Regions from separate parts of the Pseudomonas marincola genome, predicted to be linked through region 2. Evidence: predicted binding sites of a transcription regulator. Region 2 holds the regulator's gene; the other holds the start of a gene.
What was found. Region 2 encodes sigma-54, which starts transcription at its own class of promoters, with help from an activator protein. Its sites were predicted from a motif close to ANTGGCATNNANNTTGCTNT; they were not measured.
Positions count from the first base shown of each region.

Region 1 (16,253 bases), 520 kb from region 2:
TGGCAACTATCAGGCAGAGCTGCTCGAGGCGGCTGCACAGGCGTGCAAGGCTGGAGTGCGGCGCACGCATATCGTCAGCTACGCCGAAGACGGTGCGCTGCTCAACGAGCTGTTCACCCGCACCGGTAACGGTACGTTGGTGGCGCAGGAGCAATTCGAGTCTCTGCGCGAGGCGACCATTGATGATGTGGGCGGCTTGATCGAGCTGATCAGCCCGCTGGAAGATCAGGGCATTCTGGTACGCCGTTCGCGCGAGGTGCTGGAGCGCGAGATCGAGCAGTTCAGCATTGTCGAACGCGAAGGGCTGATTATTGCCTGCGCCGCGCTTTATCCAATTGCAGACTCGGACTTTGCTGAGCTGGCGTGCCTGGCGGTCAATCCAGCCTATCGCCACGGCGGTCGTGGCGATGAGCTGTTGGCACGGATCGAGTCGCGGGCCAGAGCGTTGGGCATGAAGACCCTGTTCGTGCTGACCACGCGCACCGCGCACTGGTTTCGTGAGCGTGGTTTTGTGCCCAGCAGCGTCGAGCGCCTGCCTGCTGCCCGCGCATCGCTGTACAACTTCCAGCGCAACTCCAAGGTCTTCGAGAAGGCGCTGTAAGCAGCGAACGTTATTCCGCGGGAGCGGGTTGCTCGGGCATGCTGAAGTTGTTCTGGCGCCAGGCCTCGTAAACCGCAACCGCGACGGTGTTCGACAGGTTCAGGCTTCGACAACCATCGCGCATCGGCAAGCGCACGCATTGCTCAACGGGCAGTGCGTCGCGCACATCCTGCGGCAGGCCACGGCTTTCCGGGCCAAACAAAAAGGCGTCACCGGGCTTGTAGGCCACTTCGTGAAAGGCCTGCGTGCCTTTGGTGGTGAAGGCAAACACACGTGGATTGCCCAGCGCCTGCAAGCAGCTGTCGAGGTCCGGATAGCGCTTCAGCGTGGCGTATTCGTGATAGTCCAGTCCGGCACGGCGCAGGCGTTTGTCGTCGAGCTCGAAGCCCAGCGGTTCAATCAAGTGCAAGTGGCTGCCGCTATTGGCGCAGAGCCTGATAATGTTGCCGGTATTGGGCGGGATTTCTGGTTGAAAAAGGATAACGTGAAACATGCGCGGCTCCGAGCGTGAAGGCGGGCAGTATTCTACCTCTGATAAGCCTCCAAGGCCGCGTCCGTGGTTAAGGGTTATTGCATCTCTGGCGATATTCGGCTTTTTAATCGGCCTGATGTTCGGAGATTTGCTGCGCCCCGATGCTGTCCGGCTGGAGCAGGTCGAGGTGGTCGATAACGGATTGTATCTGTGGTTCAACGAAGCGCCTCAGGTCAGCGAAAGCCTTCTTGATGGCGCTTACATGCTTGAGTTCGAGAGCCTTGGGCGTGAACAGCAGGGCGAGCTGTTGTTAGCGGGCAAGCCTGCCAATTGGCGGCTCAAGCGTCAGCAACGGCGTTTGCAACTGAGGGTTCTTGCGGCGCGAGGGTTGCTCGGTGACTGGCGTCTTGAGCAACTTGAGAAGCGTTGGAGGCTGAGTGTCAGCCTCCGGGAGGAATAAAAGAGGGGATTCCCCGGCCTGCCTGTACCAAGGTCCCCGAAACTGGGAATGCTTTACTTAATGCAGATACGATGCCAACTTTTGAATTTAAATAAATATCCATATAAATCAGTGACTTGCTGAATATTTGCGGCGACGCTGGATGATTTGCAGGGTTTTTTAAGTGAACCGCACGGGTGCACTGCACCGCGATAAAGCGCCGAAACTGGGCGTTGAAATAAAAAACGGGCTTCATGCCCGTTTTTTGTCGATGCGCAAATTGGATTACTGGTCTGCAATATCCGGCTCTACCAAGTGGGCCAGCTGCACAAGTGATTCCTGCCAGCCCAGATAGCACATCGCTTCTGGAATAACGGCGGGAATGCCAGCTTGAACAATGCTCAGCTCGGTGCCACAGACCACGCTTTTCAGGTCGATCGTGACACGCATCTCACCTACCAGATTGGGGTCGTCAAAGCGGTCGGTGTGGCAGATGCGCTGATTGGCGATCAGCTCAATGTATTCAACGCTGAACGCGTGGCTGCTGCCGGTGCTGAAATTGGTGAAAGACATGCGGTAACCCCCTCCGACGCGCACATCAATCTCTTCGATGGCGCCGGTAAAGCCAAAGGGCGGCAACCAGCGTTCCAGTGCGCTTTTATCAGTGAAGGCTTTGTAAACACGTTCGGCAGGCGCCCGCAGTACGCGGTGCAGTCGAACCGTACCTGTGGCATTAGGCATGGCGCGCTCCTGATTAGAATCAACCTATGACTGCGCTCAATAGCTGAGCCATGGCGCAGGCTATGAGCGAATGGAGTCTTCAATATAGGCTGAAATAATCAGTCGGGAGAAAGCCCCTCAACCGCCCGGCGCTTTCCCTGAATAAGGAGGCTGCGGGCGATTTGCTGTCGGTGCAGGCAAGTGAGTGTTGAATGCCAGCGAGTGGGTCAGGTGAAGAGGGTGGCTTCTTTGCCCACATGAAATTACTGCGATGAAACCAAAGCGCCCCCGATGCCTGATGCATTGGGGGCGCTTTTATTAACACTTAAGGCGTGTGGGGCTGACTCAGTTGTCGTCGTCGCTGTCGTCGTCGCCGCCGTCGATGTTCATGCCCAACTCTTTGATCTTGCGCGTCAGGGTGTTGCGACCCCAGCCGAGCAGCACTGCGGCGTCACGACGTCGGCCAGCGGTATGCTTGAGCGCCGTCTCGATCATGATGCGTTCAAAGGCCGGTACGGCGCTGTCGAGCAGGTTTGAGTTGCCGCGTGCCAGCGCTTGATCAGCCCACTGGCGCAAGGCTTGTTCCCAATTGCTGACCGGTGCGCTCTCTTGCGGCTGGGCGAGCAGCTCAGGCGGCAGGTCGCCAACATGCACTTCACGGCCTGACGCCATGACGGTGATCCAGCGGCAGGTGTTTTCCAGCTGGCGCACGTTACCTGGCCACGGCAAATGCTGCAGGTAGTCTTCGGTTTCGCGTTTCAGCAGTTTCGGCTCAACCGCCAGCTCAAGCGCGGCGCGGCTGAGGAAATGCCGTGCGAGTGTCGGGATGTCTTCGCGGCGGTCCGACAGGCGTGGAATATGAATGCGGATTACGTTGAGGCGGTGGAACAAGTCTTCACGGAACTTGCCATCGTTGACCAGCGTTTCGAGGTTCTGGTGAGTCGCCGCAATGATGCGCACATCAACCTTGACCGGGACATGGCCGCCGACCCGATAAAATTCGCCGTCGGCCAGTACGCGCAGCAAGCGGGTTTGGGTGTCGGCCGGCATATCGCCGATTTCATCGAGGAACAGCGTGCCGCCGTCGGCTTGCTCGAAGCGGCCGCGACGCAGGTTGGCCGCGCCGGTGAATGCGCCTTTTTCGTGGCCGAACAGCTCGGATTCCATCAAGTCCTTGGGAATCGCAGCCATGTTCAGCGCAATGAATGGTGATGCCGAGCGTGGGCTGTGCCGATGCAGGGCGTGGGCGACCAGTTCTTTACCGGTGCCCGACTCGCCATTGATCAGCACGGTGATGTTGGAGTGCGAAAGACGGCCGATGGCGCGGAATACTTCCTGCATCGCCGGCGCTTCGCCGATGATTTCCGGCGTTTGTGCAGCCACTGCCGGAACGTTGAGGTTCTGCTGTTCCTGCGCGTGCTGAATCGCCCGCTTGACCAGCGAAACTGCCTCGTCAACGTCGAACGGCTTGGGCAGGTATTCGAATGCGCCGCCCTGATAAGAGGCCACAGCGCTGTCGAGATCCGAATGCGCAGTCATGATGATGACTGGCAGGCGCGGATGCATTTCGCGGATTTTAGCCAGCAACTCCAGGCCGCTCGCGCCCGGCATGCGGATGTCCGAGATGATCACATCGGGCTGTTGGCGCGTTAGCCGACTGATCAAGCCGTCTGCACTTTCGAAACTCTGAGTAGTCATGCCCTCTTGTTGCAGGGCTTTTTCCAACACCCAGCGGATGGAACGGTCGTCGTCGACGATCCATACGGTTTCACTGTGACTCATGACGGAGTTACTCCTTGTTCCAGCGGCAAAAAGATTGAGAACACGGTGTGGCCGGGATGGCTTTCACACTCAATCAAACCCTGATGCTGACTGATGATGTTCTGAGTAATGGCCAGGCCCAGACCGGTGCCATCGGCACGTCCGCTGACCATGGGGTAGAAGATGGTTTCTTGCAGCTCGGACGGAATTCCCGGTCCGTTGTCGATGATCTCGATTTTAGTCACCAGGCGATGACGAACATGCGCGATGGTGAACTGGCGCAATGCGCGGGTGCGCAGGGTGATCCGGCCGAGGCGAATATCGCTGAGCGGTGCCAGCGCCTGCATGGCGTTGCGCACAATATTGAGCACGGCCTGAATCATTTGTTCGCGGTCGATCAGTACATCCGGGATGCTCGGATCGTAGTCGCGTACCAAGGTGATGCCGCCTTGCGATTCGGCCTCGACCAAATTGCTCACACGCTCCAGCACTTCGTGAATGTTGGTCATGGCCAGCAGCGGCAGCTTGTTTGAGCCAAGCATGCGGTCGACCAGATTACGCAGCCGGTCGGCTTCCTCGATGATTACGTTGGTGTAATCCTTGAGGCTCTCTTCCGGCAGTTCACGCGCCAGCAGTTGCGCCGCGCCGCGAATGCCGCCGAGTGGGTTCTTGATCTCGTGGGCCAGCCCGCGCACCAACATCTTGGTGGTTTCCTGCTTGGACAACTGCGCTTCTTCTTTGGTGATGCGCAACAAGCGGTCACGCGGCAGCACTTCCAGCAGCAGCAGGGTTTCGCCTTTATTGAATAACGGCGTTACGGCGTAGTCGACGGTCAATGTTTGCCCGGACGCCGAGGTCAGTGTCGCTTCGCGCTTGTTGAACGGGTGCGCTTCTTCAACCGCCTGGCGCAGGGAAATCAGCGCCTCTTGCGATTCGGTGAACAGTTCGCTGATGAATTGGCCGTGGCTGCGTTGCCCACTGACAGCCAGCAGCATCTCTGCCGCCGGATTCATGTACTCAAGGCGCAGGTCGGCATTGAGTAGCAAGGTGGCGGTGGTCAGATTGTCGAGCAACAGGCGGTGCAGTGCGTCATTAATGATCATAGGCTTGGGCATTCCGGCAGTTGTCTAGAAAATGCAAGAAGCAAACCAAAGCCCCGAAAAGTCGCAATAAACAGCGTTATTTCGGCGCTTAGCGAATGGTTTAGTGCAAATAGCGGGTTTTGCTGCGACCCAAAATGGGGAGAGTATAGGATTCGACGTGCAGCGGCGCACCGAGATGGTGCGACGCGTTGTCAGGTCAGATAAACGGGACGAAAGGGATGTCCGGCTCTTCGGGTTTTTCGTCGATCGGGCATTCCGGACGAACGCCGTATTCAGGCAGTTGGCAGGGCTTGGCCATGCGTCGCTGAGCCAACGAGGTGCGCAAGATATGCACCGGCTGGTTGGGGGTGCGCTCGACGGTACGGTCCTGCTCATCAATTATTTCAACTGATAACTGGTGCGTACCTCGGTCGAGATTCTCCAGCGGGAATACCGGGCTGGTGCCGGCTTCGCCTGTCACGTTGCCATCCAGCAACAGGCGATAGCGATGGCCTTGTTGCAGGGTCGGCTCGCTGGTGGCGCTGACAATCAGGTCACCGTTATTGCTGCGTATGGTGGCGTCCGGCTGCGGCACCAGAATGCGCAGCAATTGATAGTGAACTTGCGGCTCTGCGGGCTTCTCAACCTTGGTGACCGGCGCTCTGGTTTGCCCGGGCACTGGCATGGTGTTGGTGGTAGGCAGCTCAACGCGTTTGGCGTTGCCTGCCCTGGGTTTGTCGGTGAAGACCCGATTCCCTTCGGCATCAATGTAGGTGTAGACCTGCGCCGCTGCGGAAAAGCTCAACAGCATCAGGCAAAGCATAATGAGGCGCATGATTAAGGGTTATGGGCTCTTGCGTGGAGTGGGTTTGTTAAGTGCCGGGCTGTTGGTGCTCACCCGTTGCACGGTAATCGTAACGCTGTCGCTCTGTTGTACCGGGCCATTTGAACCAACGACCCGAACGGCTAACGTGTGCTCGCCACGGTCAGCATTGGTTACTTGCAGCATCGGTACGCTGCTGGTTTGTCCGTATGGCTGGCCGTCGAGGATCAACTGAAAGCGATGCGCCGGGCTCAGGCGCGGATCAATCTGTACGCCCACGCTGAATGTGCCGTTGTTGGCGCGCAGGGCTTCATCGTCCGGCAGATTGGTCAGTTGCAGGGTGCGGTAAGGCGCCACCTGTTCTTCTGAATCAGACTGGTTGATGGGTGGCGGCATACTGGGCTGCTGAATCTCGACCGTATTGGTCGGTTCAACTTCAACAGTCTCAACCTTGGTGCCGTCAGGCGGCTGATTGGTATACGCGGTATTACCATTGGCGTCAGTGTATTTATAGATTTGAGCGCTAACGGGCAGTGCGATTACCAGCAGTGCGCAAGTGAGCATGCGGCGCATGGTGAGTCTCCCAATTATTGACCCTTGTAGATTTGCACCGCCAGACGCTACTGGCAAGCGACTTGGCTGCGAGCTGCGTCACTGCTGCGCAATTTTGGCCTCTGTCGGGCTAACTCATCGTAAGCGGGTGTTTCCGTTTAAAAGACTCCTAACGCAATGAGGCCACCCGAAGGTGGCCTCATTTTGCAGCTCGCAGGTTTTAGACGCTGTAGTACAGGTCGTATTCCAGCGGGTGTACGAAGGTGCGTACTTTGATTTCTTCTTCGTGCTTGAGCTCAAGGTAAGCATCGATGAAGTCGTCGCTGAATACGCCGCCTTTGGTCAGGAACGCACGACCTTTGTCCAGCTCTTCCAGGGCTTCTTTCAGGCTGCCGCAAACCTGTGGGATTAACTTGCCTTCTTCTGGTGGCAGGTCGTACAGGTTCTTGTCAGCTGCATCGCCAGGGTGGATCTTGTTCTGGATACCATCGATACCGGCCATCAGCAGTGCTGCGAAAGCCAGGTATGGGTTGGCAGCCGGATCCGGGAAGCGAGCTTCGATACGACGAGCTTTAGGGCTCGAAACGTAAGGAATACGGATGGAAGCCGAACGGTTACGTGCCGAGTAGGCCAGCATAACAGGTGCTTCGAAACCTGGGACCAGACGCTTGTACGAGTTGGTCGACGGGTTGGTGAAGCCGTTCAGTGCTTTACCGTGCTTGATGATACCGCCGATGAAGTACAGAGCGGTGTCAGACAGGCCGGCATAGCCTTCGCCGGAGAAGGTGTTCTTGCCGTCTTTGGAGATCGACATGTGAACGTGCATACCCGAGCCGTTGTCGCCGTACAGTGGCTTAGGCATGAAGGTAGCAGTTTTGCCGTAGGCATCAGCTACGTTGTGTACGCAGTACTTCAGGGTCTGAACTTCGTCAGCCTTGGCTACCAGCGTGTTGAACTTAACGCCGATTTCGTTCTGGCCGGCAGTCGCCACTTCGTGGTGGTGAACTTCGATGACCAGGCCCATATCTTCCATGGCATTACACATGGCAGTACGGATTTCGTGGTCGTGGTCGCACGGCGGAACTGGGAAATAACCACCTTTAACAGCAGGACGGTGGCCTTTGTTGCCACCTTCGATGTCTGCGTCAGTGTTCCAGGAACCCTGCTCAGAGAAAATTTTGAACATCGAGCCGGAGATGTCCGACTTGAACTTCACTTCGTCGAAGATGAAGAACTCAGGCTCCGGGCCTACGAATACGGTGTCACCGATACCGGTCGACTTGAGGAACTCTTCAGCGCGCTTGGCGATCGAGCGAGGGTCGCGATCGTAGCCTTGCATGGTGCTTGGTTCGATGATGTCGCAAACCAGAATCAGGGTTGGCTCTTCGGTGAACGGGTCGAGCACAGCAGTGTCGTCAACCGGCATCAGGATCATGTCGGAGGCTTCGATGCCTTTCCAGCCGTGGATGGAGGAGCCGTCGAACATTTTGCCGTGTTCGAAGAATTCGTCGTCCAGTGCGTCGCGAGCCGGCATGGTTACGTGGTGCTGCTTACCCTTGGTGTCAGTGAAGCGCAGGTCTACCCACTTCACGTCGTGTTCTTTAATAAGTTGAATCGACTTCGACATGCTGTCCTCCAGGTGGATAAGGCTCTTTCTGTTGAGCCCTCAAAGTTCAGTAAAGCCTGCGGATACTCCGCCAGGACTCTCTGCCTCACAAGGGAGCAAATTGCATGCCAGTGCACTGTGATGGGTAAAAAGCCAGAAATACTGGCGTATCGGCGTGTTTGCGGTCAGTTTTAGAAAATGCATGCACCAATCTGGCTCTTTATGAAACTGCGACGCACCAATATAGAGCGCTGAAAATGCGCTGTAAGTTTTTTGATCAAACCTTGAGCAATTTCCGGTATAATCCGCGCCCCTGTTTTTTCGCGAGCTTGGCGCGCGTTGCTTCCATGAAACTGATCGTAAAAGTTTTCCCAGAAATCACCATCAAGAGCCGGCCAGTTCGCAAGAACTTCATCCGGCAATTGGCGAAGAACATCCGTTCGGTGCTCCGCGATCTCGATCCGCAGCTGCTGGTTACGGGTGTGTGGGACAACCTGGAAGTCGAAACCAAGATTACCGATGAAAAGATCCTGCGCGAGATGACTGAGCGTCTCAGTTGCACGCCAGGCATCGTTCACTTCCTCGAAGTTAACGAATATCCGCTGGGTGATTTTGATGATGTGCTGGAAAAATGCAAAAAGCATTTCGCCCATCAGCTGCCCGGCAAGATTTTTTCTGTGCGCTGTAAGCGTGCAGGCAAGCATGATTTCAGCTCGATGGACATCGAACGCTATGTTGGCAGCCAGTTGCGCCAGCAGTGCGGTGCGGCCGGGATTTCGCTGAAAGAGCCTGAAGTTGTGGTGCGCATGGAAATTCGCGATCAGCGTCTTTTCGTTATCCACAATCAACACGAAAGCATTGGCGGCTACCCGCTGGGCTCGGTTGAGCAGACCCTGGTCTTGATGTCCGGTGGTTTCGATTCGACCGTTGCGGCGTACCAGATGATGCGCCGTGGCATGGTCACGCATTTCTGCTTCTTCAATCTGGGCGGTCGTGCCCACGAATTGGGCGTGATGGAAGTTGCGCACTATTTATGGAAGAAGTTCGGCAGCTCCCAGCGCGTTCTGTTTGTCAGCGTGCCGTTTGAGGAAGTGCTCGGCGAGATTCTGCAGAAGGTTGATAACAGCCAGATGGGCGTTGTGCTCAAGCGCATGATGCTGCGCGCCTCGGCGCAGGTTGCAGACCGTCTGAATATTGATGCGCTGGTGACCGGCGAAGCCATTTCGCAGGTGTCGAGCCAGACACTGCCGAACCTTTCGGTGATCGATTCGGTGACCGACAAGCTGGTACTGCGTCCGCTGATTGCCAGCCACAAGCAAGACATTATTGATACCGCGACAAAAATCGGCACCGCCGAATTTGCCCGCCATATGCCTGAGTACTGCGGCGTAATCTCGGTGAATCCGACTACGCGCGCCAAGCGCGACCGGATAATTTATGAAGAACAGCAGTTCGACATGGCGATTCTTGAGCGTGCGCTTGAGCGCGCCACTCAGCTGCCGATCGACAAAGTCATCGACGAGTTGGGCAAGGATATTGCTGTGGAAGAGGTCGGCGAAGTGCTGGCCGGCCAGGTAGTCATTGATATCCGTCATCCGGATAGTGCCGAGGACGAGCCGCTTGAGCTGCCCGGTATCGAAGTGCAGACGCTGCCGTTCTATGCCCTGAACAGCCGCTTCAAGGAGCTGGACGCCAATCGCCAATATCTCCTTTATTGCGATAAAGGCGTCATGAGCCGTTTGCATGCTCACCACTTGTTAAACGAGGGGCATGCCAATGTGCGCGTTTATCGTCCGACATAGAACGCCCGGGTTGAATGGCGGAAGCATCCGCCATCGCCCTCCCGACATGAAGACGGCGTAAAACAGCGCCTGTGCACTTACGCCGTCTAGCAGAATTTATATTTAGTTAATACTCGCCGCCTAAACTATGCGGCAACCGAATCCTCTGATTGAGATACACAAGTGATCGATAATCTACGTAACATCGCCATCATCGCCCACGTTGACCACGGTAAAACTACCCTGGTAGACAAACTCCTGCGCCAGTCCGGCACGCTTGATCGTAAAGAGCTTGAAAACGAGCGCGTGATGGACAGCAACGACCAGGAAAAAGAACGTGGTATTACCATTCTGGCGAAAAACACCGCGCTGAAATGGCACGACTACGACATCAACATCGTAGACACCCCGGGGCACGCCGACTTCGGTGGTGAAGTAGAGCGTGTAATGAGCATGGTTGACTCCGTGCTGCTGGTGGTTGACGCCCAAGACGGCCCGATGCCACAGACTCGCTTCGTAACGCAGAAAGCGTTCAAAGCCGGCCTGCGCCCAATCGTTGTAATCAACAAGATCGACCGTCCGGGCGCGCGTCCTGACTGGGTTGTTGACCAGATTTTCGACCTGTTCGACAACCTCGGTGCAACCGAAGAGCAGCTCGACTTCCCAATCGTTTATTGCAGCGCCCTGAACGGTATTGCAGGTCTTGAGCACGACAACCTGCAAGACAACATGGACCCGCTGTTCCAGGCGATCATCGACCACGTACCGGCTCCGGCTGTAGACGTTGATGGCCCGTTCCAGATGCAGATCTCGCAGCTGGACTACAACAGCTTCCTCGGTGTTATCGGTATCGGCCGTATCGCCCGCGGTAAGGTCAAGACCAACACTCCGGTTACCGCTATCGGTACCGACGGCAAGAAGCGCAACGGCCGTATCCTCAAGATCATGGGCCACTCGGGCCTGCAGCGCGTTGAAGTCGGCGAAGCTCAAGCCGGTGACATCGTTTGCGTCAGCGGCATGGACGAACTGTTCATCTCCGACACTCTGTGCGATCCGCTGACCGTTGAGGCGCTGGAGCCACTGACCGTTGACGAGCCAACCGTGAGCATGACCTTCCAGGTTAACGACTCGCCGTTCTGCGGTAAGGAAGGCAAGTTCGTCACCAGCCGTAACATCAAAGAGCGTCTGGACAAAGAACTGCTGTACAACGTGGCACTGCGCGTTGAAGAAGGCGACAGCGCTGACAAGTTCAAGGTCTCTGGCCGTGGCGAACTGCACCTCTCGGTACTGATCGAAACCATGCGTCGCGAAGGCTTCGAACTGGCTGTAGGTCGTCCTGAAGTAATCATCCGCATGGTTGACGGCGTTAAGCACGAACCATTCGAAAACGTCACCATCGACCTGGAAGAGCAGCATCAGGGCCCGATGATGGAACAGATGGGTAACCGTAAAGGCGACCTGACCAACATGGTTCCGGATGGCAAAGGCCGTGTACGTCTTGAGTACACCATTCCTGCGCGTGGCCTGATCGGCTTCCGTAACCAGTTCCTGACCCTGACTTCGGGTTCGGGCATCCTGACCAGCATCTTCAGCCACTATGGCCCGATGAAGTCGGGTGACATGGGCGGCCGCGTTCAGGGCGTTCTGGTTTCGAGCGCTACCGGTAAGGCACTGACTTACTCGCTGGAAACCCTGCAGGCGCGCGGCAAGCTGTTCCTCGGCCACGGCGATGACGTGTACGAAGGCATGCTGGTTGGTATCAACAGCCGTGACAACGACCTGGTTGTTAACCCAACCAAGGGTAAGAAGCTCGACAACATGCGTGCTTCCGGTAAAGACGAAACCATCGCACTGGTTCCGCCAATCCGTTACACCCTCGAACAGGCTCTGGAATTCATCGAAGACGACGAACTGGCTGAAATCACGCCTAAGTCGATCCGTCTGCGCAAGAAGTTCCTGCTTGAGACTGACCGTAAGCGTGCCAGCAAGAACTAAGTTCTAGCCAAGCGCTAAAAACCCCGCCAGTTCCGCTGGCGGGGTTTTTTATGGGTGGCAGAAATTATCTTGGATCTGAGGACATTTTTTTCACAGTCCGATTGCTAGCATCCGAGACCTTGATAACGCATTGCTCTGTGCCACTGCATGCGAGCTGTGAGCGATCGACTGGTTTAGGAGTTATTAATGCAATCATCTAACGCCAAGGAAAGGCAGGGTTGGGACTGGGCGGGGCTCGCCTGGTTATTCCTGTTCTTCTGGTATTTTTCGGGTGTTACCCAGGTTCTGATTCAACTGACCGGGACTAACGGTTTCACCAGTTTTCGTCAGGCATTCCTGGTCAGTGGCCTCTGGCTGATCCCGGTTTTACTGTTTCCCTCCAAGACTAAAAGCATTGCCGGTGGCATCGGTATCGTCCTCTGGCTGACCTCTTTGATTGGTCTGGGCTACTTCTGCATCTACGGCCAGCAGTTCTCACAAAGCGTCATCTTCATCATGTTCGAGTCGAACATGGCTGAGAGCACCGAGTATTTCGGGCAGTACTTTGTCTGGTGGATGGTGCCCGTCTACCTGATTTACACGCTCGGTGCGTGGTTGATCTGGCGCAAAGTGCGCCCGTTGCATTCGGGTAAGTCGCAGTCGTATGCGCTGGCCGTCATCTTGGTGCTTTCGCTGATTGGCTATCCAGCGGTGCGCGAGTACCAGAAAAGCGGCCCGACGCAGGCCGCCATCGACAAATTTGAAGGGCGCTTCGAGCCCGCCGTGCCCTGGCAGTTGGTGGTGGGCTACAACAAGTACCGCAAGCAACTGGAAAACATGAACACCTTGCTTGAGGGCAATGCCAAGCTTGCGCCGCTGACCAATATGGTCGAGGCGCGTGCGGATCAGCCGTCAACGCTGGTGCTGGTGATTGGCGAATCGACTAACCGTCAACGCATGAGCCTGTATGGCTACAACCGCGAAACCACGCCGGAACTGGACAAGTTGCGCGATCAGTTGCAGGTGTTCGATAACGTGGTTACGCCACGGCCCTACACCATCGAAGCCCTGCAACAGGTGCTGACCTTTGCTGATGAGAACAATCCCGATGGTTACCTGAGCACGCCTTCGATCATCAACATGATGGAGCAGGCGGGTTACAAGACCTTCTGGATCACTAACCAGCAGACCATGACCAAGCGCAACACCATGCTCACCACGTTCTCCAAGCAGACCGACGAGCAGGTTTATCTGAACAACAACCTCAATCAGAATGCGCGCCAGTACGACGGCGATGTGCTCAAACCGTTCAACAAGGCACTGGCCGACAAGGCCCCGCGTAAACTGATTGTGGTGCACTTGCTCGGTACGCACATGCGCTACAAGTACCGCTACCCCGAAGAGTTTGAGAAATTCACGGATAACAGCGGTGTGCCGAAATGGGTCACCGAAGATCAGATGCCAACCTACAACAGCTACGACAACGCGGTGCTGTACAACGACTTTGTGGTCTCTAGCCTGATCAAGCAATTCTCGGCCAGTCAGCCAGACGGTTTCCTGCTGTATCTGTCTGATCACGGCGAGGCGGTGTTCGACTCGGCCGATGGCGGTGTGATTGGGCGCAACGAAGGCAAGCCGACAGCGCCGATGTACACCATTCCGTTCATTGTCTGGGCTTCGGACAAGTGGAAACAGCACAGCTCGTTCGACTTCAAGTCGATGCTCAGTCGCCCCTACAGCAGCGCTAACCTGATCCATACATGGGCAGATCTGGCGGGCTTGAGCTTCGCTGAGTTGGACAAGAGCAAGAGCCTGATCAGCGATCAGTTCACCGTGCGGCCGCAGATTATCGGCGACCCGAGTCAGCCTAAGTCGTTAATCGACTTCAGCATGATCAAGACCCGTAAGAACCATCCGGCGCCGGATGAACAGGTGAGCAACCAGCCGCTGATAAAAAGCGGAACTTGATCCGCTGCTACAGGTTTGCACCCGCCCATAAAAAATCCCGCCGATGCGGGATTTTTTATGCCTGCTGTCAGCGAACAGCTTTGGGGATGTACGCGCAGTAACCGGGGCGCGGGCCAATCTTCGGGTGATTGCGGCAGGTTTCCGGGCGCTTGTCGTAAATGGTGCACAGGCGCGTTTTGCGATCGAGATACAGGCAGTCGTTGTTCGACATGCGCGTCAGGGTAAAGATGCCCGACTTCTGGTTATAACGCTCGACGATGCCTTCTTTCTGCAAACGCTTGGCGACATTCTTCGGCGGGTCGCCACGCTCGAACTCATCGACCACGCCCATGCGAATCAAGTCGCTGATGCGCACCTCAACAGGCAGCGTGCAGCAGCTGGAGTTGCAGCTGTGACACATGTCGCTGGTGTATTTGGCCCACGTGTCGAGGCGGTCAATTTCTGCGGCGGCGATCAGGTTGTTTTTCATCGGTCTGCTAAGCGTAGGAGGGAGTTGCGGCGGGTGATGATAGCGGCGTCTGCTTATTTGTGAAGCGTCTTCTGCTCGCCGGTGGTTAATCCAGCAGTTAAATCAGGCTGATGGGCTTTGCTGGCAGGGCGAATTGGCGCGGATCACTCGTTGAAATCAGCGGGCGACGCTGAGCCCAGTGACTAGCTCACCGGCCTTGGTGAGCAAAAAGTGTGACGCAAATCTAATGCAATATTTGCAAAACTGACTAGATTTGATCAGTTGGTCATGCCTATAACAATAAAATAAGGAATACCCTTTGAAACGCATCCTGACTCCGCTTGCTGTGGCGTGCTTGCTCGCCGGTTATTCAACGTCCAGCCATGCTGGCCCCTTCTCAAGCTTGGTGGTATTTGGCGACAGCCTCAGTGATGCCGGCCAGTTTGCTGATCCGGGCGGCCCCGCTGGCGCCACCAACCGCTTCACCAACCGTGTCGGCCCGACCTATCAAGATGGCAGTGGTGAAATCTACGGATCAACCTCGCCAATGTTGTTGGGCGAACAGCTTGGTTTAGGTGCGCAAACGCCATCGACCTCGCAAGTATTTGCCGATCAAGGTTTGGCTGACGGTAATAACTGGGCTGTGGGCGGTTACCGCACCGATCACATTTATAACTCAATCACCCAGGCTGGTGGCTCGGTAGCCGGCACCCGCACCCGTGATGGTTATCTGGTTGATTTAGCGAATCGCGGTCTGAGCCTTGATCCGAATGCGTTGTTCTACGTTAACGGCGGCGGTAACGATTTCCTGCAGGGCACGATTTTTGTCTCCGGGCCAGCGGCTGCGGCCACCCAGCTGGCAGATAGTGTGCGCGCGCTGCAAGGCGCTGGCGCTCGATACATCATGGTCTCGTTGTTGCCAAACGTGGGCACAACACCGGCTATTTCGGGTACGCCTTTGGCGCCAACCGTTAGCGCGATTAGTCAGGGCTTTAATACTGAGCTGGTCCGTCAGCTCGCGCAGATTGATGCGCAAATCATTCCGTTGAACGTGCCGGCACTGTTCACTGAAGTGCTGCAAGATGCGGGCTCTTATGGTTTTGATACCACGCAAAATCTAACCGGCAGCTGTTTTGCTGATTGTGCAAACATCAATGCCACGTGGGGCATCAACAGCGCCACGCCAGACCCCAGCAAACTGCTCTACAACGACGGTGTTCACCCAACCACGGCGGTTCAGCAGATAGTTGCTGACTACGCCTATTCGCTGCTCGCCGCGCCCTGGGAAGTCAGCCTGTTGCCAGAAATGGCGCACGGCACCTTGCGTGCGCATCAAGATCAGCTGCGTAATCAATATGTCGCTGATTGGGAGGCGTGGCAGCCGGTCGGTCAGTGGCGCGCCATTGTGGCCGGTGGCGGACAGCGGTTGGACTTTGACAGCCAGGCGGCATCGCCAAGTGGTGACGGCGATGGCTACAGCTTGAACGTTGGCGGCAGCTACCGGCTTGATGACAGCTGGCGGGTTGGCCTGTTGATGGGCCTTTATGAGCAAAATCTGGAAGTGGGCAGCGCCGACTCTGATTACGACATGCGCAGTTATTTGGGCAGCGTGTTTGCGCAGTACCAGCATAACCGCTGGTGGGCTGACGCCTCGCTCAGCGCGGGCTATCTGGATTATCACGACCTCAAGCGCAAAATCGACTTGGGCCGTGTTGAACGCGTTGAAAAAGGCGACACCGAAGGCTCCTTGTGGGGGCTCTCTGCACGTGCCGGTTACGACATTGCCCAGCCGGGCAGCAATTGGCACCTGAGCCCATTTATCAGCGCCGACTATGCCAAGGTTGAGGTCGACGGCTACGCTGAGTCCGGTAACCGTTCAACGGCGTTGACCTTTGACGATCAGGCCCGTACCTCCAAGCGCTTGGGCATTGGTCTGCAAGGGCGTTGGGCGGTGACGCAAGCCACCCAGCTATTCGCTGAGATTGCCCACGAAACTGAGTACGATGACGACAGCACGGACGTGCGT
Region 1 covers NZ_LR215729.2:4,414,243-4,430,495, reverse strand. Annotated here, with positions in the region: gene argA (amino-acid N-acetyltransferase) at 1-601, shown strand, start outside; gene trmL (tRNA (uridine(34)/cytosine(34)/5-carboxymethylaminomethyluridine(34)-2'-O)-methyltransferase TrmL) at 612-1,094, opposite strand; gene PMYSY11_RS20250 (hypothetical protein) at 1,093-1,533, shown strand; gene PMYSY11_RS20245 (SRPBCC family protein) at 1,798-2,253, opposite strand; gene ntrC (nitrogen regulation protein NR(I)) at 2,578-4,014, opposite strand; gene glnL (nitrogen regulation protein NR(II)) at 4,011-5,096, opposite strand; gene PMYSY11_RS20230 (DUF4124 domain-containing protein) at 5,293-5,910, opposite strand; gene PMYSY11_RS20225 (DUF4124 domain-containing protein) at 5,920-6,471, opposite strand; gene glnA (glutamate--ammonia ligase) at 6,671-8,077, opposite strand; gene thiI (tRNA uracil 4-sulfurtransferase ThiI) at 8,404-9,858, shown strand; gene typA (translational GTPase TypA) at 10,021-11,832, shown strand; gene cptA (phosphoethanolamine transferase CptA) at 12,019-13,779, shown strand; gene PMYSY11_RS20200 (YkgJ family cysteine cluster protein) at 13,847-14,248, opposite strand; gene estP (esterase EstP) at 14,547-16,253, shown strand, end outside.
Region 1: a site for sigma-54 is predicted at 8,170-8,189, ahead of glnA (glutamate--ammonia ligase). Genes of this name have one in related genera too.

Region 2 (16,253 bases):
GGGCCAGCGCAGTAATCGCCCAAAGCCTCGGCGGTGTAACGGCCCATGAAAATCGCGCCAGCGTGACGGATCAGCGGCAGCCACTCTTCTGGCGATTCAACCGACAATTCCAGGTGCTCTGGTGCAATCCGGTTGGCCACTTCGACGGCCTGTGCCTTGTCGGCAACATGAATCAACGCGCCACGCTCTTCCAGCGAGGTGCGGATAATGTCTGCACGCTCCATGGTCGGCAGCAAACGGTTGATGCTTTCTGCGACTTTGTCGAGGAACGCCGCGTCGGTGCTGAGCAGAATCGACTGCGCATCCTGATCGTGTTCGGCCTGCGAGAACAGGTCCATGGCGATCCAGTCCGGGTCGGTCTGGCCGTCGCACACCACCAGAATCTCCGAAGGACCGGCGATCATGTCGATGCCGACTTTACCGAACACGTGGCGCTTGGCGGTGGCCACATAGATATTGCCCGGGCCAACAATCTTGTCGACCGGCGGCACGCTTTCGGTGCCGTACGCGAGCGCTGCAACGGCTTGCGCACCACCGATGGTGAAGACCCGGTCTACGCCGGCAATCGCGGCAGCGGCCAGCACCATCTCGTTGATTTCACCACGCGGCGTCGGCACAACCATGACCACTTCGGCCACGCCCGCGACCTTGGCCGGGATTGCGTTCATCAACACCGAAGACGGATAAGTCGCCTTACCGCCTGGCACGTAAAGACCGGCGCGGTCGAGCGGCGTTACTTGCTGGCCGAGCACGGTGCCGTCTGCTTCGGTGTAACGCCAGGAATCCTGCTTCTGCTTCTCGTGATAGCTGCGCACACGTTCAGCGGCGGTTTCGAGTGCTGTGCGCTGCTCGGCGGTGATCCGCTGCAGAGCCTGTTCCAAACGGGCACGCGGCAGAATCAGGTCGGCCATGCTGGCCACTTCCAGTCCGTCGAAGCGCTGGGTGTACTCGACCAGAGCTGCGTCACCGCGGCTGCGCACGGCGGCAATGATTTCCAGCACCCGCTGATTGACGCCGTCATCAGACACGCTTTCCCAGCTCAGCAGCTGATCAAGATGATGGGCAAAACCCTGCTCAGCAGCATTGAGTCGGCGGATAGCGATGGGAGCGGTCATAGCGGGCCTCATTGTTTGGCAAGGTCACAAAACGGGTACGTAATCCTGAGAACGAAGATTTTCAGGCGCCCATACAATACCAGCCGCACCGTGCGGGCACCTGACAATTCTGGCTATTACACGGATAGGGGAACCGAGTCGCTCCTGCGAATTCGGCATTTGCGCCGTCCGTGGCGCAAAGTGCGGCGTAATGCCGAAGGGAATCAGCTTGGGTGACGCGACTCGACCGCAATGCGCAAGGCATCGATCAGCGCCTGGATGCGCGCGTGCTGCATTTTCATCGACGCTTTGTTGACCACCAGACGCGAGCTGATCGTGGCGATCAGGTCTTGCGCCTCAAGGCCATTGGCACGCAGCGTGTTACCGGTATCGACCACGTCGATAATCTTGTCGGCAAGGCCCACCAGCGGCGCCAATTCCATCGAGCCGTACAGCTTGATGACATCGACCTGACGGCCCTGCTCGGCATAATAACGCTTGGCAACGTTGACGAACTTGGTGGCGATACGCAGGCGGCCTTTCGGCTCCGGCGCACCTACAGCCCCAGCGGTCATCAGCTTGCAACGGGCGATACGCAGGTCGAGCGGTTCATACAAACCCTGACCGCCGTACTCCATCAGCACGTCTTTACCGGCAATCCCCAGATCAGCCGCGCCATGCTCAACATAGGTCGGTACATCGGTCGCACGCACGATCAGCAGGCGAACATCTTCCTGTGTCGTCGGGATAATCAGCTTGCGGCTTTTATCCGGATTCTCTGTCGGCACAATGCCGGCCTCTGCCAACAATGGCAGGGTGTCATCGAGAATGCGGCCTTTGGACAACGCAATGGTGAGCATTTTTATTCAAACCTTTAAAAGCGGTTGTATCGTCACAGGCACGATTGCAATCAGCGCAACCGCAAACACAGGACAACCCTGCGAGCAGTTCTAAAACCCTGCTCGCAGACGTCTATAGCGTTTGATCAGCCCGGAACGCGGCGGATTTTCGCGCCGAGTAATTGCAGCTTCTCTTCGATGCACTCGTAACCACGGTCAATGTGGTAGATGCGGTCGATCAGGGTGTCGCCTTCAGCAACCAGCGCGGCAATTACCAGACTGGCCGATGCACGCAAGTCGGTGGCCATAACCGGCGCACCCACCAGTCGCTCGGCACCGGTAACAGTGGCCGTGTTGCCTTCAACCTGGATTTGCGCACCCATGCGCAGCATTTCATGTACATGCATGAAGCGGTTTTCGAACACCGTTTCAACGATGGTGCCCACGCCATCAGCAATCGCATTGAGCGCGATAAACTGAGCCTGCATATCGGTCGGGAACTCAGGATACGGAGCAGTTACCAGGCTTACCGCCTTGGGACGCTTGCCCTGCATGTCGAGTTCGATCCAGTCCGGACCACAAGTAACTACAGCGCCGGCTTCTTCAAGCTTTTCGAGAACAGCGCCGAGCGTGCTCGGATCGGTGTCCTTGACCTTGACGCGACCACCCGTAGCAGCGGCGGCCACCAGGTAAGTACCGGTTTCGATACGGTCTGGCATCACGCTGAAGGTAGCGCCGCCGAGGCGTTTAACGCCGTCGATGGTGATGGTGTCAGTACCGGCACCTTCAATTTTTGCGCCCATGGCGATCAGGCAGTTAGCCAGATCCACGACTTCCGGCTCGCGTGCGGCGTTCGTCAGGACACTGCGGCCATTGGCCAATGCAGCAGCCATCATGATGTTTTCGGTGCCCGTAACACTGACCATGTCAAAGTGGAAGTTGGCGCCGACCAGGCCACCTTCAGGCGCCTTGGCCTTGATGTAACCGGCTTCAACGTCGATCTTCGCACCCATGGCTTCGAGGCCGCGAATGTGCAGGTCGACCGGACGCGAACCAATCGCGCAACCACCCGGCAGGGCAACTTCTGCCTCGCCAAAGCGCGCAACCATTGGTCCCAGAACCAAGATCGAGGCGCGCATGGTTTTCACCAGCTCATAAGGCGCTACCAGCGTCTTGATGGCGCGCGCGTCGACTTCAACGCTGAGCTTTTCATCAATAATCGGCTCGATACCCATGCGCCCGAACAGCTCGATCATCGTGGTGATGTCGTGCAGGTGCGGGAGGTTGCAAATGGTAATCGGCGAGTCGCCCAGCAACGTTGCAGCCAAAATCGGCAAAGCCGAGTTCTTGGCACCGGAAATGCGAATTTCGCCATCAAGGCGAACGCCGCCGGTAATAATCAGTTTATCCATAGTTATCTCGTCGCCCGCAGGCTTATGAACGCGCTGCCCAATCGGCACGGCTGAAGAATTTCATGCTCACGGCGTGAATGCTGCCATCAGCAATCCACGGATTTAAATGAGCATAGACTTGCTGCTGACGCTTAACCGGACTCAAACCGGCCAATTCGTCACTAATAACATTCAGCTGGAAGTTGCAGCCTTCGCCTTCAACCTCAACCTGGGTGTCTGACAACTGCGCCTCTAGGAAAGTTTTTACTTCTAAGGCCTGCATGCTCAACCTCAATCAACGAATTCATGTGCGCGCCAGAGTTTTGGGGCCGATTAACGGCTCCCGGGCCCGCGGGGTCGTGCATCATACAAAAAAGCCCATACCCTGCGAACCCCACGTGATAGCCGGTGAGCCGGCCACATCTACTCAGGCTTCGATAGGTAAAATGTCCAACAGGCCCGAAACCCGGGCCAACTCATGCAATTCCTTTGGCATGCCGCGCACCAAAATGCTTTTCCCGGCGGCCTGTGCATCGCGCATAAAAGCCAGCAAGAGAGACAAACCGACGCTGCTTGAGCGTTCAATTTTGGCGCAATTGACGACAACCTGTGTGCTCTGGCTGGCGGCAATCAACTTGCCGCCCTGCTCGCGCAGTGACGGCCCGCTGGTAAAGTCGATGTCTCCGCACAGGCACAAAACGCCGGGCGATAACGACTCAATACTGGCCTGACTCACGCATCACCCTTTGCATTGCGCGCCTTGGCGACGACGTCAGCCCAGGAATCGATCACTTTATCGAGATCGTTGTTCTTGACCTGCATCTGCTCGGCGAACTGGTCGCGGAACAGCTTGCCAACGTTAATCCCGTTAATGATCAGGTTACGCATGACCCAGGTGTTGTTTTTACGCACCATGGTGTAAGTCAGCGGGTAAACCGCACCACCGGAACCGGTGATTTCCATATTCACCGAGGCACGATCAGCGCCCGGCTTGCCGGATTCAGGCAGCACGCGGACGTCTTCGTTGTTGTACTCAAGCAGCGCATTGCCATAGAACTGCATCAGGCTGCGCTTGAAGTTCTCTTCAAAGCGAGTCATTTGCTCAGGCGTAGCCTTGCGCGAAAAACGCACGGTCATCACGCCACGCGAGATACCTTCAACGTCTACAACCGGCAGCAGAATACGGTTGAGGGCGGCGTAGAACTCGTCCGGATTAGCGCGATACTGTTCTTTGTTGGCCTTCAGATCAGCCAACAATGTGTTGGTCGCCGTCTCAACCACCTCAGTGGCCGTCTGCGCTGCAGAGGCGAACAGAGGCAACGCTGCCAGCAATACCAATACGCTATTACGCAACAACTTAATCATTTTGAGCCTCGTTAGTTGGCCGAATCTTTGTTGACCGAATTCAGCAGAAACTTACCAATCAATTCTTCCAGCACCAGTGAGGACTGGGTGTCGTGGATGGTGCCGCCGTCGGCCAGCAGCTCTTCCTCACCACCTACACTGATACCGACGTATTTTTCTCCCAGCAAGCCAGCCGTGAGGATCGACGCGGTTGAGTCGATCGGGAGGTTATCCACGTCTTTGTTCAACTCCATGGTAACGCGACCGGTGTAGCTGTCGCGATCCAGGTCGATTGCGGTGACTTTACCGATGCTAACGCCAGCCATGGTGACTTTTGAGCGGACGGTCAGACCGGCGATGTTGTCGAAATGCGCATAGACCTTGTAGGTATCCTCGCCCGCGCCAACAGCCAGACCGCTTACGCGCAATGCCAGCAACATCAGGGCCAACATACCAGCCAGCAAGAACAGGCCGACACCTACTTCCAGTGTGCGGTTTTGCATCAGAAATCTCCAAACATCAATGCAGTCAGAATAAAGTCCAGCCCCAGCACTGCAAGCGAGGCATAAACAACTGTTCGGGTGGTTGCGCGGCTGATGCCTTCCGAGGTCGGCTCGCAGTCATAACCTTGAAAGACCGCGATCCATGTCACCACGAAGGCAAACACAATGCTCTTGATAATGCCGTTTACCACATCATCGGTGAACGACACGCTGTTCTGCATATTGGACCAGAACGAGCCCTCGTAGACACCCAGCCAGTCGATAGCAACCATCGAACCGCCCCAGATTCCGACGACGCTGAATATCATCGCCAACAAAGGCATGGAGATAAACCCGGCCCACAATCTTGGTGCCACAATATATTTCAGCGGATCGACACCGATCATCGCCAGGCTCGAAAGCTGCTCGGTCGATTTCATGTTGCCGATCTCTGCGGTCAGTGCCGAACCGGCGCGGCCGGCGAACAACAGTGCAGTCACCACCGGGCCGAGTTCACGCAACAGGGTCAGCGCAATCATCTGCCCAACCGCTTGTTCGGAGCCGTAAGCGGCCAGAATGCTGAAGCCCTGCAGCGACAACACCATGCCGATGAACACACCGGACACGACGATAATCGCCAGCGACATCACACCAACCGAATACAGCTGCTTGATCAGAAGCTGAGTGAACTTCCCTGAGGTGCCACGCCCGAACAGCGCCGCCAGCAGAAAAATGGTCGAACGGCCAAGGCTGGTGACGACATCAATGCCGGCACGGCCTAGCAACTGCACGCGTTCGAGCGGTGATTTTCTGCGCATCAGCGCCCCCCTAGCAAGTCTGAGCGGTAATCGTCCGCCGGAAAATGGAACGGCACGGGTCCATCAGGCGTGCCCTGCATGAACTGGCGAACACGCGGATTATCCGAATTCATCAACTCCTCCGGAGTCCCCTGCCCCAAAACCTGGGTGTCGCCCACCACATAGAGATAGTCGGCGATGCTCGCGGTTTCGGCCAAATCATGCGAGACCACAATGCTGGTGATACCCAAAGCATCAGTGAGCAGGCGGATCAGGCGCACCAAAACCCCCATTGCGATCGGGTCCTGCCCTACAAATGGCTCGTCATAAATGAGGATGCGCGGGTCCAGCGCGATCGCTCGCGCCAGGGCTACGCGGCGCTTCATACCGCCTGAGAGTTCATCGGGCATCAGCTGCACGGCGCCACGCAGACCTACCGCCTGAAGTTTCATCAGGACGATGTCACGGATCATGGCTTCGGGCAGCTTGGTGTGAACCCGCAACGGGAAGGCTACGTTTTCGAACACATCAAGATCGGTAAACAGTGCGCCGCTCTGGAACAGTACGCCCATTTTCTTGCGCATATCGAACAGTTCGGTACGCGAAAGCGTGGGCAGATTGACCCCGTTAACCCAAACTTCACCTGCATCGGGGCGTAGCTCGGCCCCGATAAGCCGCAACAGCGTGGTTTTACCACTGCCGGACGGCCCCATGATCCCGGTAACCTTGCCGCACGGTATGCGAATATCGATATCTTTGAAGATATCGCGCGTGCCGCGCTTAAAGCTCAGACCTTTCAGCTCGACCGCATACTTTTCATCGGCGTTCATCTGGACTCCATTACCTACAAGCTTCCTCGTAGACGCGCCACTTCACCAAGAAGGCACCACGTCAGGCGGACACCCAAAATTAGCCGCGAACTATATCACTGCTGCGCGGCCCTACCCAACACCACGGGTGGTTTGCTTGTATTTACTGGCGTTTAGTCCAGCCCGAGGAATTGCACGGTGAGTCCCTCGCCCTTTCGCGATATAATCGCCCCCTTTTTGTTCAACCGTGATGATTGAATACCATGAGCCAGCCCAGCGAACTGATCAAATCCGCGGAACGCACTATCCGCCTTGAACTGCAGGCGGTGGAAGCACTGTTGCCGCGAATTGATGACAATTTTGTTCGTGCCTGCGAACTAATCCTCGCCAGCAAAGGCCGCGTGGTGGTGGTCGGCATGGGCAAATCTGGGCACATCGGCAACAAGATTGCGGCCACACTGGCCAGCACCGGCACCACGGCTTTCTTTGTGCATCCGGCTGAAGCCAGCCATGGCGACATGGGCATGATCACCCGCGACGACACGGTCCTGGCCCTGTCCAATTCCGGCTCGACTGCCGAAATCATCACCCTGCTGCCGTTGATCAAGCGCCTTGGCATCACTCTGATCAGCATGACCGGCAACCCGGACTCAGAACTGTCACGCGCAGCGGACGTCAATCTGGACGCACGCGTTGCCGAGGAGGCCTGCCCGCTCAATCTGGCGCCCACCTCCTCGACCACTGCCGCGTTGGTACTCGGTGACGCACTGGCCATCGCGCTGCTTGAAGCGCGCGGATTCACTGCCGAAGACTTTGCTTTCTCGCACCCGGGCGGCGCACTGGGCCGGCGTTTGCTGCTTAAAGTAGAGAATGTGATGCACAGCGGCGAGAGCCTGCCGGTGGTCAACCGCGGCACCAGCCTGCGCGATGCGTTGCTGGTAATGACCCAGAAAGGCCTGGGCATGGCGGTAATCCTTGAGGCGGACGGCAAACTGGCCGGGATATTCACCGACGGTGATTTGCGCCGCACGCTCGATCGCAATATCGATGTACGCACTGCAACTATTGATCAGGTCATGACCTCTCATGGCAAGACCGCTCGCGCCGAAATGCTCGCAGCGGAAGCCCTGAAAATAATGGAAGACCACAAAATCAACTCGCTGGTGGTTGTCGATGACAACGACCGGCCAACAGGCGCCCTCAACATGCACGATCTGTTGCGCGCCGGTGTTCTGTAATGACTAAACAAGCACTAACCCCCGAACTGCAAGCGCGCGCCGCCAAGATCAAGCTGGCGATTTTCGACGTCGACGGCGTACTGACGGACGGCAAACTGTACTTTCTGGTTGATGGCAGCGAATTCAAAACCTTCAACACCCTCGACGGCCACGGCATTAAATTGCTGATCCAATCCGGCGTGCGCACCGCTATTATCACCGGCCGTAAAACACCGGTGGTTGAACGTCGCGCGCAAAATCTCGGCATCCAGCACCTGTACCAAGGGCGAGAAGATAAACTGGTGGTACTGGACGAACTGCTTGGCGAACTCGGTCTCGACTATGCTGAAGTGGCCTACCTCGGCGATGACTTGCCCGACTTGCCGGTTATTCGCCGCGTTGGCTTGGGTATGGCAGTTGCCAGCGCCGACCCGTTTGTCCGCGAACACGCCTTCGCAGTGACTCAGGCCAAAGGCGGAGAAGGTGCAGCACGCGAGTTTTGCGAGCTGATCATGCAAGCCCAAGGCAGCCTCGAAGCTGCTCAAGCCGCTTACTTATAGAATTGATTATGCCTAACCCACGTAAATTGCTGTCACTGCTGCTGTACGCCATTGGGGCTGCATTGCTCGTGGCCGTCGGTTACTGGAACATCAACCAGGAAACCTTCTCGGATCGCCAGCCAGCGTCGACTACCGACAGCCCAATCGATTTTTATGTGGTTAATACCTCTACCGTGCAATACATGCCGGACGGTAGCCGCCACTACACCTTGAAGGCCGACAAGCTGGAACACTTCAAGGCGACCGACATCACCAACGTGACGCTGCCTAACCTGATGCTTTACCGTGGCACGGAATACCCGTGGCACGTTCGCAGCGAAAAAGGCGAGATTGGCCCTGGCGGCCAGGAAGTCGAGCTGATCGACAAAGTGAAGGTCGAGCGCACCGATGCAAAAGGCCGCCCGACCATACTCAATACCAGCAGACTGACAGTATTCCCCGATAAACAATATGCGCAGACTGAGCAAGCCGTTAGAATCGACGCTGCCAACGGCGTAACGACCGCGGTCGGAATGAAAGCATATTTGGATGACAGCAGGATGCTCCTTCTGTCCAAAGTAAGAGGCCAGCATGAGGTTCGTTAAAACCCTTCCCCTTCTGCTCAGCTTGGGCGCCACATTCGGCAGCTTCAATGCCTGGGCGCTGCCTTCTGACAAAGATCAGCCCATTCGCGTGCAAGCAGACAGCGCCGAACTGGATGATAAACAGGGCGTAGCCGTGTACCGCGGCGATGTGATCATCACTCAGGGCACCATGAAGATCACCGGCAATACCGTGACGATCACGCAAACTGCTCAAGGTGATATCGACGTGTTCACCTCTGTCGGCACACCGGCTTATTACGAGCAGAAGCCCGCAGAAGACAAAGAACTGGTTAAAGCCTATGGCCTTACCATCCAGTACTTTGCCAGCAAGAATCGCATTGTCCTGATCGATCAGGCCAAGGTCATTCAAGAAGGTAATACCTTCGAAGGCGAGAAAATCGTCTACGACACGCAGCGTCAGATCGTTAATGCCGGTCGCGCCACGGGCAACCAGATCACCACACCGCGCCCGCGCATCGACATGGTTATCCAGCCGAAAAGCAAACCAGCTGAACCACAGGCGGCCGAATAACGATGGCGATTCTGAAAGCCCAGCATTTGGCCAAAAGCTATAAAAGCCGCCAGGTCGTGCGTGACGTCAGCCTGAACATCGAAAGCGGACAGATTGTTGGCCTGCTCGGGCCTAACGGCGCCGGTAAAACCACCTGCTTCTACATGATTGTAGGTTTGGTGCAGGCTGATCAGGGTCGCGTCTTGATCGACGACCTGGATGTCAGCCACCTGCCGATGCATGGCCGCGCGCGCGCCGGCATTGGTTACCTGCCGCAGGAAGCGTCGATCTTTCGCAAGCTCAGCGTCTCGGACAACATCATGGCGATTCTCGAGACCCGTAAGGAGCTCGACCGTGCTGCGCGTCACGCGGAGATGGAAAGCCTTCTCGAAGAATTTCATATTCACCACATCCGCGATAATCTCGGCATGAGCTTGTCGGGTGGTGAACGTCGTCGGGTTGAAATTGCCCGCGCACTGGCCACGGCGCCTAAATTCATACTGCTCGACGAACCATTTGCCGGGGTGGACCCGATTTCGGTCGGGGACATCAAACAGATTATTCACCACCTGAAAGCCAAAGGTATTGGCGTTCTGATCACCGACCACAACGTTCGCGAAACGCTGGATATTTGCGAAACTGCGTACATTGTCAGTGACGGCCAACTGATTGCCGAAGGTGACTCCGAAGCCATTCTGGCCAACGAGATTGTAAAAGAAGTCTATTTGGGACATGAGTTCAGGCTCTAGCCGAATCATGCCCAAACTCAAAAGCAGTGCTAGGCAAAGGCCACGGGGAAAGGCATATACTCTGCCTCCTTGTGGCTCAAATGCCCTGTAGTGGATTGCGCATAGACGCCGGTTAATAAGGTCTGCAATGAAACCATCGCTAGTCCTGAAGATGGGCCAGCAGCTGACGATGACGCCTCAGCTGCAACAAGCCATCCGCCTACTTCAACTCTCAACCCTGGATCTGCAACAAGAGATTCAGGAGGCGTTGGAGTCCAATCCGATGCTCGAGCGCCAAGAAGATGGCGACGACTTCGATAATTCCGACCCTATGGCTGACGGAGCGGAAACGGCTGCCTCACCGAATCAGGAAGAGGCCAATTTCCAGGAACCGACTTATCAGGAACCGTCGCAAACCGTAGACAACCTGGAAGATGGCGAGTGGAATGAGCGCATTCCCAATGAGCTGCCGGTTGATACCGCCTGGGAAGACGTTTATCAGACAAGCGCCAGCAGCCTGCCTAGCAACGACGATGACGAGTGGGACTTCACCACGCGCACCTCGACAGGCGAAAGCCTGCAAAGCCATTTGTTGTGGCAACTCAACCTGTCGCCAATGTCGGACAAAGACCGGCTTATCGCGGCGACCCTGATCGACTGCATCAATCAGCAGGGTTATCTCGAAGAAACCCTCGACGAAGTGGTCAGCGCATTCGACCCGGAACTCGACATCGAGCTTGATGAAGTCGAAGCCGTTCTGCACCGCATTCAGCAGTTCGAGCCCGCCGGCATTGCCGCACGCACCCTCAGCGAGTGCCTGTTGCTGCAGCTGCGCCAACTGCCCGCAAAAACACCTTGGCTGGCTGAAGCCCAGCGTCTGGCAAATGATTATCTCGACCTGCTGGGCAGCCGCGACTACAGCCAACTGATGCGCCGCATGAAGCTCAAGGAAGACGAACTGCGTCAGGTCATTGAGCTGATTCAGAGCCTCAACCCGCGCCCCGGCTCGCAAATCGAGTCTGGCGAGCCGGAGTATGTAGTCCCCGACGTCATTGTGCGCAAACACAATGACCGCTGGCTGGTAGAACTCAACCAGGAAGCCATGCCGCGCTTACGGGTCAACCCGCAGTACGCTGGTTTCGTGCGCCGCGCAGACTCCAGCGCCGACAACACCTTCATGCGTAATCAGTTGCAGGAGGCGCGCTGGTTCATCAAGAGCTTGCAGAGTCGCAATGAAACCCTGATGAAGGTTGCCACGCAGATTGTCGAGCACCAGCGCGGCTTCCTCGACTACGGTGACGAGGCCATGAAACCGCTGGTTCTGCACGATATTGCCGAGGCAGTCGGTATGCACGAATCGACGATTTCACGCGTCACCACGCAAAAATTCATGCACACACCACGCGGCATTTACGAGTTGAAATATTTCTTCTCAAGCCACGTAAGCACCTCTGAAGGCGGTGAATGCTCGTCGACAGCGATTCGCGCAATCATTAAAAAACTGGTTGCTGCGGAAAATGCAAAAAAGCCATTGAGCGACAGCAAGATCGCTGGTTTACTGGAGGCACAAGGTATTCAAGTCGCTCGCCGCACCGTTGCCAAATACCGTGAGTCACTCGGCATAGCACCGTCCAGCGAGCGCAAACGATTAATGTGAGGGAGTCGCCAAAGCAAACCCTGTGCTTTCCTGCAAAACAGCCATACTGATATCAGGGCTGAGCAAAGCGCACGGCAGAAGCCGAAGCGACCCGGCAGACAATCTGCTTACTCTGGGTGATATGCAGGTCCGACATGTTTGAGGCAACACAACCCGCGTCAAACAGCGTTACACAGCACCGCAGAACCGCTACAGGGTAAGTGAGCAAGCTTCAGTGTTCCGGCGGCAGGCAAATTGCCTGTCACTACTACACGGCAACAAGGAGAAAGCGGTATGCAAGTCAACATCAGTGGACACCAGCTGGATGTGACCGACGCCCTGCGTGACTATATCGAGGAGAAACTCAGTCGATTAGAACGCCACTTCGATAAGATCACCAATGTACAAGTCATCATGGAGGTCGAGAAGCTCAAGCAGAAAATTGAAGCGACCTTGCACATAGCGGGCGGCGAAGTCGTTGCCAACGCTGAACACGATGACATGTACGCAGCAATCGATTTACTAACAGACAAACTTGACCGACAACTTATCAAGCACAAGGAAAAGCAGCTCGACCGTCAGCAAGGCGCTATGGCCCGCTGACATCGCTCACCTCCTATGATCCGACTTGAAGACATCCTGACCCCCGGCCGTTCCCTTGTGAACGTGCCGGGCGGCAGTAAAAAACGTGTTCTTGAACAAATCGCCAATCTGGTCGCTCGTGACTTGAGCGACCTTGACGGCCAAGACATTTTTGAAAGCCTGATTGCCCGCGAAAAACTCGGCTCCACCGGTTTTGGTAATGGCATTGCGATCCCGCATTGTCGTCTGCCAGGCTGTAGTGCGCCGGTGAGTGCGGTACTCAGACTTGACTCAGCAGTCGACTTCGACGCCATTGACGGCGCTCCCGTCGACCTGCTGTTTGTATTGCTGGTTCCGGAAGCGGCAACTGACGAGCACCTCGAGTTGCTGCGCCAGATTGCCAGCATGCTAGACCGCAACGAAGTCCGTGAACGCCTGCGCCATGCTGACAGCAATCAGGCCCTCTATGACGTTGTAGTGGACGTACAAAGCGGCCAGTAGGAAATAGCCCTATGCGCTTAATCATCGTCAGCGGTCGTTCGGGCTCGGGCAAAAGTACGGCCCTTGATGTCCTCGAAGACAACGGTTACTACTGCATCGACAACTTGCCTGCCGACTTGTTACCCGAGTTGGCGGAACGGGCCTTGCTGCATCCCGAGCAGCTGCAACCTTTTGTGGCGGTGTCGATTGATGCGCGCAACATGCCCAGCCAGCTCAAGCGCTTCCCCGAGCTACTGCGTCAGGTTCGTGACCGCAACATCCGCTGCGATATTGTCTACCTCGATGCCGCGCAGGACACCCTGCTCAAGCGCTTCTCGGAAACACGCAGACGTCACCCGCTGACCTCCGAGCATCGCTCGCTGTCCGAGGCTATCGGCGATGAAAGCAAGTTGCTCGAGCCGATTATCGACCTTGCCGACCTGCGCATCGACACCACTCATCTCAATCTCTACCAACTACGTGACACGCTAACCCTGCGCCTGCTCAAACAACCGGCGCCGGGCACTGCTTATCTGGTTGAGTCTTTCGGATTCAAACGTGGCCTGCCAGTTGATGCCGATCTGGTGTTCGACGTGCGTTGCCTGCCGAACCCGTACTGGAAACCTGAGCTGCGCGACTACAGCGGTCTGGATCAGCCAATCAATGACTACCTGAGCGCCGAACCCGAAGTGGAAGAGATGTATCAGGACATCGCCGGTTATCTGCAGAAATGGCTGCCGCGTATCGCTGCCAGCAACCGCGCCTACGTGACCGTCGCCATTGGCTGCACTGGCGGGCGACATCGCTCCGTGTACCTGGCCCAGCGCCTGAGTGAAGCGCTTAAAACTCAACTGAAGAATGTTCAGGTTCGCCACCGCGACCTCAGCTAAGGATTAGGCGCGATGCCTGCTTGCGAAATCATCATCATCAACAAGCTGGGCCTGCATGCCCGCGCCGCCGCCAAGTTTGTGGGCGTGGCCGGCCGTTTCCCGTGCACAGTTCGTGTTGGCCGCAGCCCAGAAAGCCTGGTCGATGGTAAAAGCATCATGGCGGTAATGATGCTGGCCGCCGGTAAAGGCACCCCTGTACACCTGCACACCGAAGGCGAGCAGGAACAAGAGGCGCTTGAAGCACTGATCGAGTTGATCAATAACTTCTTCGACGAAGGCGAATAGCCCCTTTACGCGCACAAAAAAAGCAGACGCCCTAAACGTCTGCTTTTTTATTGGGTGCTGGTTTTGGCAAATGACGCTACGGCGACTTAAGAGCCGGCGACGGTCATGCGCTCAATCAGCACTGAACCCGTGCGAATATTGCTGCGCAGTTCCAAGTCATTACCCACCGCGACGATTTGCTTGAACATGTCACGCATGTTGCCGGCAATGGTCACTTCCTGCACCGGGAACTGGATCTCGCCGTTTTCTACCCAGTAACCGCCAGCGCCGCGCGAGTAATCGCCGGTCACCATGTTCAGGCCGTGGCCCATCAGCTCAGTGACCAACAGCCCGCGCCCCATGCGCTTGATCAGCGCCTGCTGGTCTTCATCGCCATGGCTGACGAACAGGTTATGCACGCCGCCGGCGTTTGCAGTACTTGGCATTCCCAGCTTACGGCCTGAGTAGGTGCCCAACACATAGCTCAACAGCTCACCGCTCTCGACGAATGACTTGGCGTAAGTTGCAAGGCCGTCACCATCAAAGGCTGCGCTGCCCATTGCACGCGGAATATGCGGGCGTTCATCAATATTCAGCCATTGCGGAAACAATTGCTCGCCGATAGTGCCCTCAAGGAATGAAGACTTGCGGTAGATGCTGCCGCCCGAAATGGCGCCGAGGAAACTGCCAAACAAGCCAGTCGCCAGCTCAGCCGAAAACAGCACCGGCACTTCGCAAGTAGGCACCGGACGCGCGCCCAAGCGGCTGACGGCACGCAAAGCGGCGCGACGGCCAATGCTTTCAGCACTCGCTAACATCTCGCCCTGACGATTAACGTCGTACCAGTAATCGCGCTGCATCTGGCCGTCCTGCTCGGCAATCATCACGCAGCTGAGACTATGACGCGTACTGGCATAACCACCGATAAAGCCATGGCTGTTGCCATAAATCCGGCAGCCTTGGTGCGTACTGAGCGAGGTGCCGTCGGCATTCTTAATCCGCGCATCGGTAGCAAAGGCCGCGGCCTCGCATTGCAACGCTTGCTCGATAGCCTGCTCCGGGCTTATTGACCAGGCGTGATAAAGGTCCAGATCCGGCAGCTCACGCGCCATCAGGCCGGCATCTGCCAAACCGGAACACTCATCTTCGGAGGCATGCTTGGCAATCGCCAACGCCGCCGCTACCGTTTCGCGAATGGCCGCGTCGCCACTCGCCGAAGTGCTCGCAGAACCTTTACGCTGACCCACGTACAGGGTGATCCCAAATCCCTGGTCACGGTTAAATTCAACCGTTTCTACTTCACGCTGACGCACACTGGTCGAGAGGCCCTGTTCGACCGACACGGCAACCTCGCAGGCACTGGCGCCCTGCTTCTTGGCTTCGGCGAGAATTTGCTCCACTTGCGCCTGCAATGCGGGCAAACCTTGTGGGCCGACCACTTCTACTGCACTCATAACCACTCCTGATTTATCAACTTCATACGTCATCAGCCTATGGCCGGACGTTTGCAGTCAGAAACTTGCTGCTATCATGACGACGTTATCCACTGGATTGTCCCCATGTCTGAATACCTTGATGACTTCTCCGATGAGAAGAGCAAAACCCAAGTCAAACGCGAGCTGCATGCTCTGCAAGATCTTGGACAACGCCTGACCACCCTAAAGCCGGACCTGCTGAACAAGCTACCGCTGACCGATGCCCTGCGCAAAGCCCTCGAAGAGGCACCCAAGCACACGGCCAACTCGGCCAAAAAACGCCACGTCCAATTCATTGGCCGGTTAATGCGTGACCAGGACATTGAGGCGATTCTTACCCTCCTCGACCAACTGGACGCCTCTACCCGCCAATACAACGAGCGTTTTCACGGCCTTGAACGCTGGCGCGACCGGTTAATTGCCGGCGATGACGCCATTCTCGAGAAATTCGTAATCGAATACCCCGAGACCGACCGCCAACACCTGCGCAACCTGATCCGTCAGGCCCAGCACGAACTGGCGCAGAACAAAGCACCAGCCGCTTCACGCAAAATCTTTAAATACATCCGC
Region 2 covers NZ_LR215729.2:3,891,085-3,907,337, forward strand. Annotated here, with positions in the region: gene hisD (histidinol dehydrogenase) at 1-1,115, opposite strand, end outside; gene hisG (ATP phosphoribosyltransferase) at 1,319-1,954, opposite strand; gene murA (UDP-N-acetylglucosamine 1-carboxyvinyltransferase) at 2,080-3,345, opposite strand; gene PMYSY11_RS17975 (BolA family protein) at 3,368-3,607, opposite strand; gene PMYSY11_RS17980 (STAS domain-containing protein) at 3,752-4,060, opposite strand; gene PMYSY11_RS17985 (MlaC/ttg2D family ABC transporter substrate-binding protein) at 4,057-4,689, opposite strand; gene mlaD (outer membrane lipid asymmetry maintenance protein MlaD) at 4,701-5,171, opposite strand; gene mlaE (lipid asymmetry maintenance ABC transporter permease subunit MlaE) at 5,171-5,968, opposite strand; gene PMYSY11_RS18000 (ATP-binding cassette domain-containing protein) at 5,968-6,777, opposite strand; gene PMYSY11_RS18005 (KpsF/GutQ family sugar-phosphate isomerase) at 7,020-7,994, shown strand; gene PMYSY11_RS18010 (KdsC family phosphatase) at 7,994-8,533, shown strand; gene lptC (LPS export ABC transporter periplasmic protein LptC) at 8,542-9,117, shown strand; gene lptA (lipopolysaccharide transport periplasmic protein LptA) at 9,104-9,649, shown strand; gene lptB (LPS export ABC transporter ATP-binding protein) at 9,652-10,377, shown strand; gene PMYSY11_RS18030 (RNA polymerase factor sigma-54) at 10,505-12,013, shown strand; gene hpf (ribosome hibernation-promoting factor, HPF/YfiA family) at 12,287-12,595, shown strand; gene ptsN (PTS IIA-like nitrogen regulatory protein PtsN) at 12,611-13,075, shown strand; gene rapZ (RNase adapter RapZ) at 13,087-13,944, shown strand; gene PMYSY11_RS18050 (HPr family phosphocarrier protein) at 13,957-14,229, shown strand; gene pmbA (metalloprotease PmbA) at 14,316-15,662, opposite strand; gene yjgA (ribosome biogenesis factor YjgA) at 15,768-16,253, shown strand, end outside.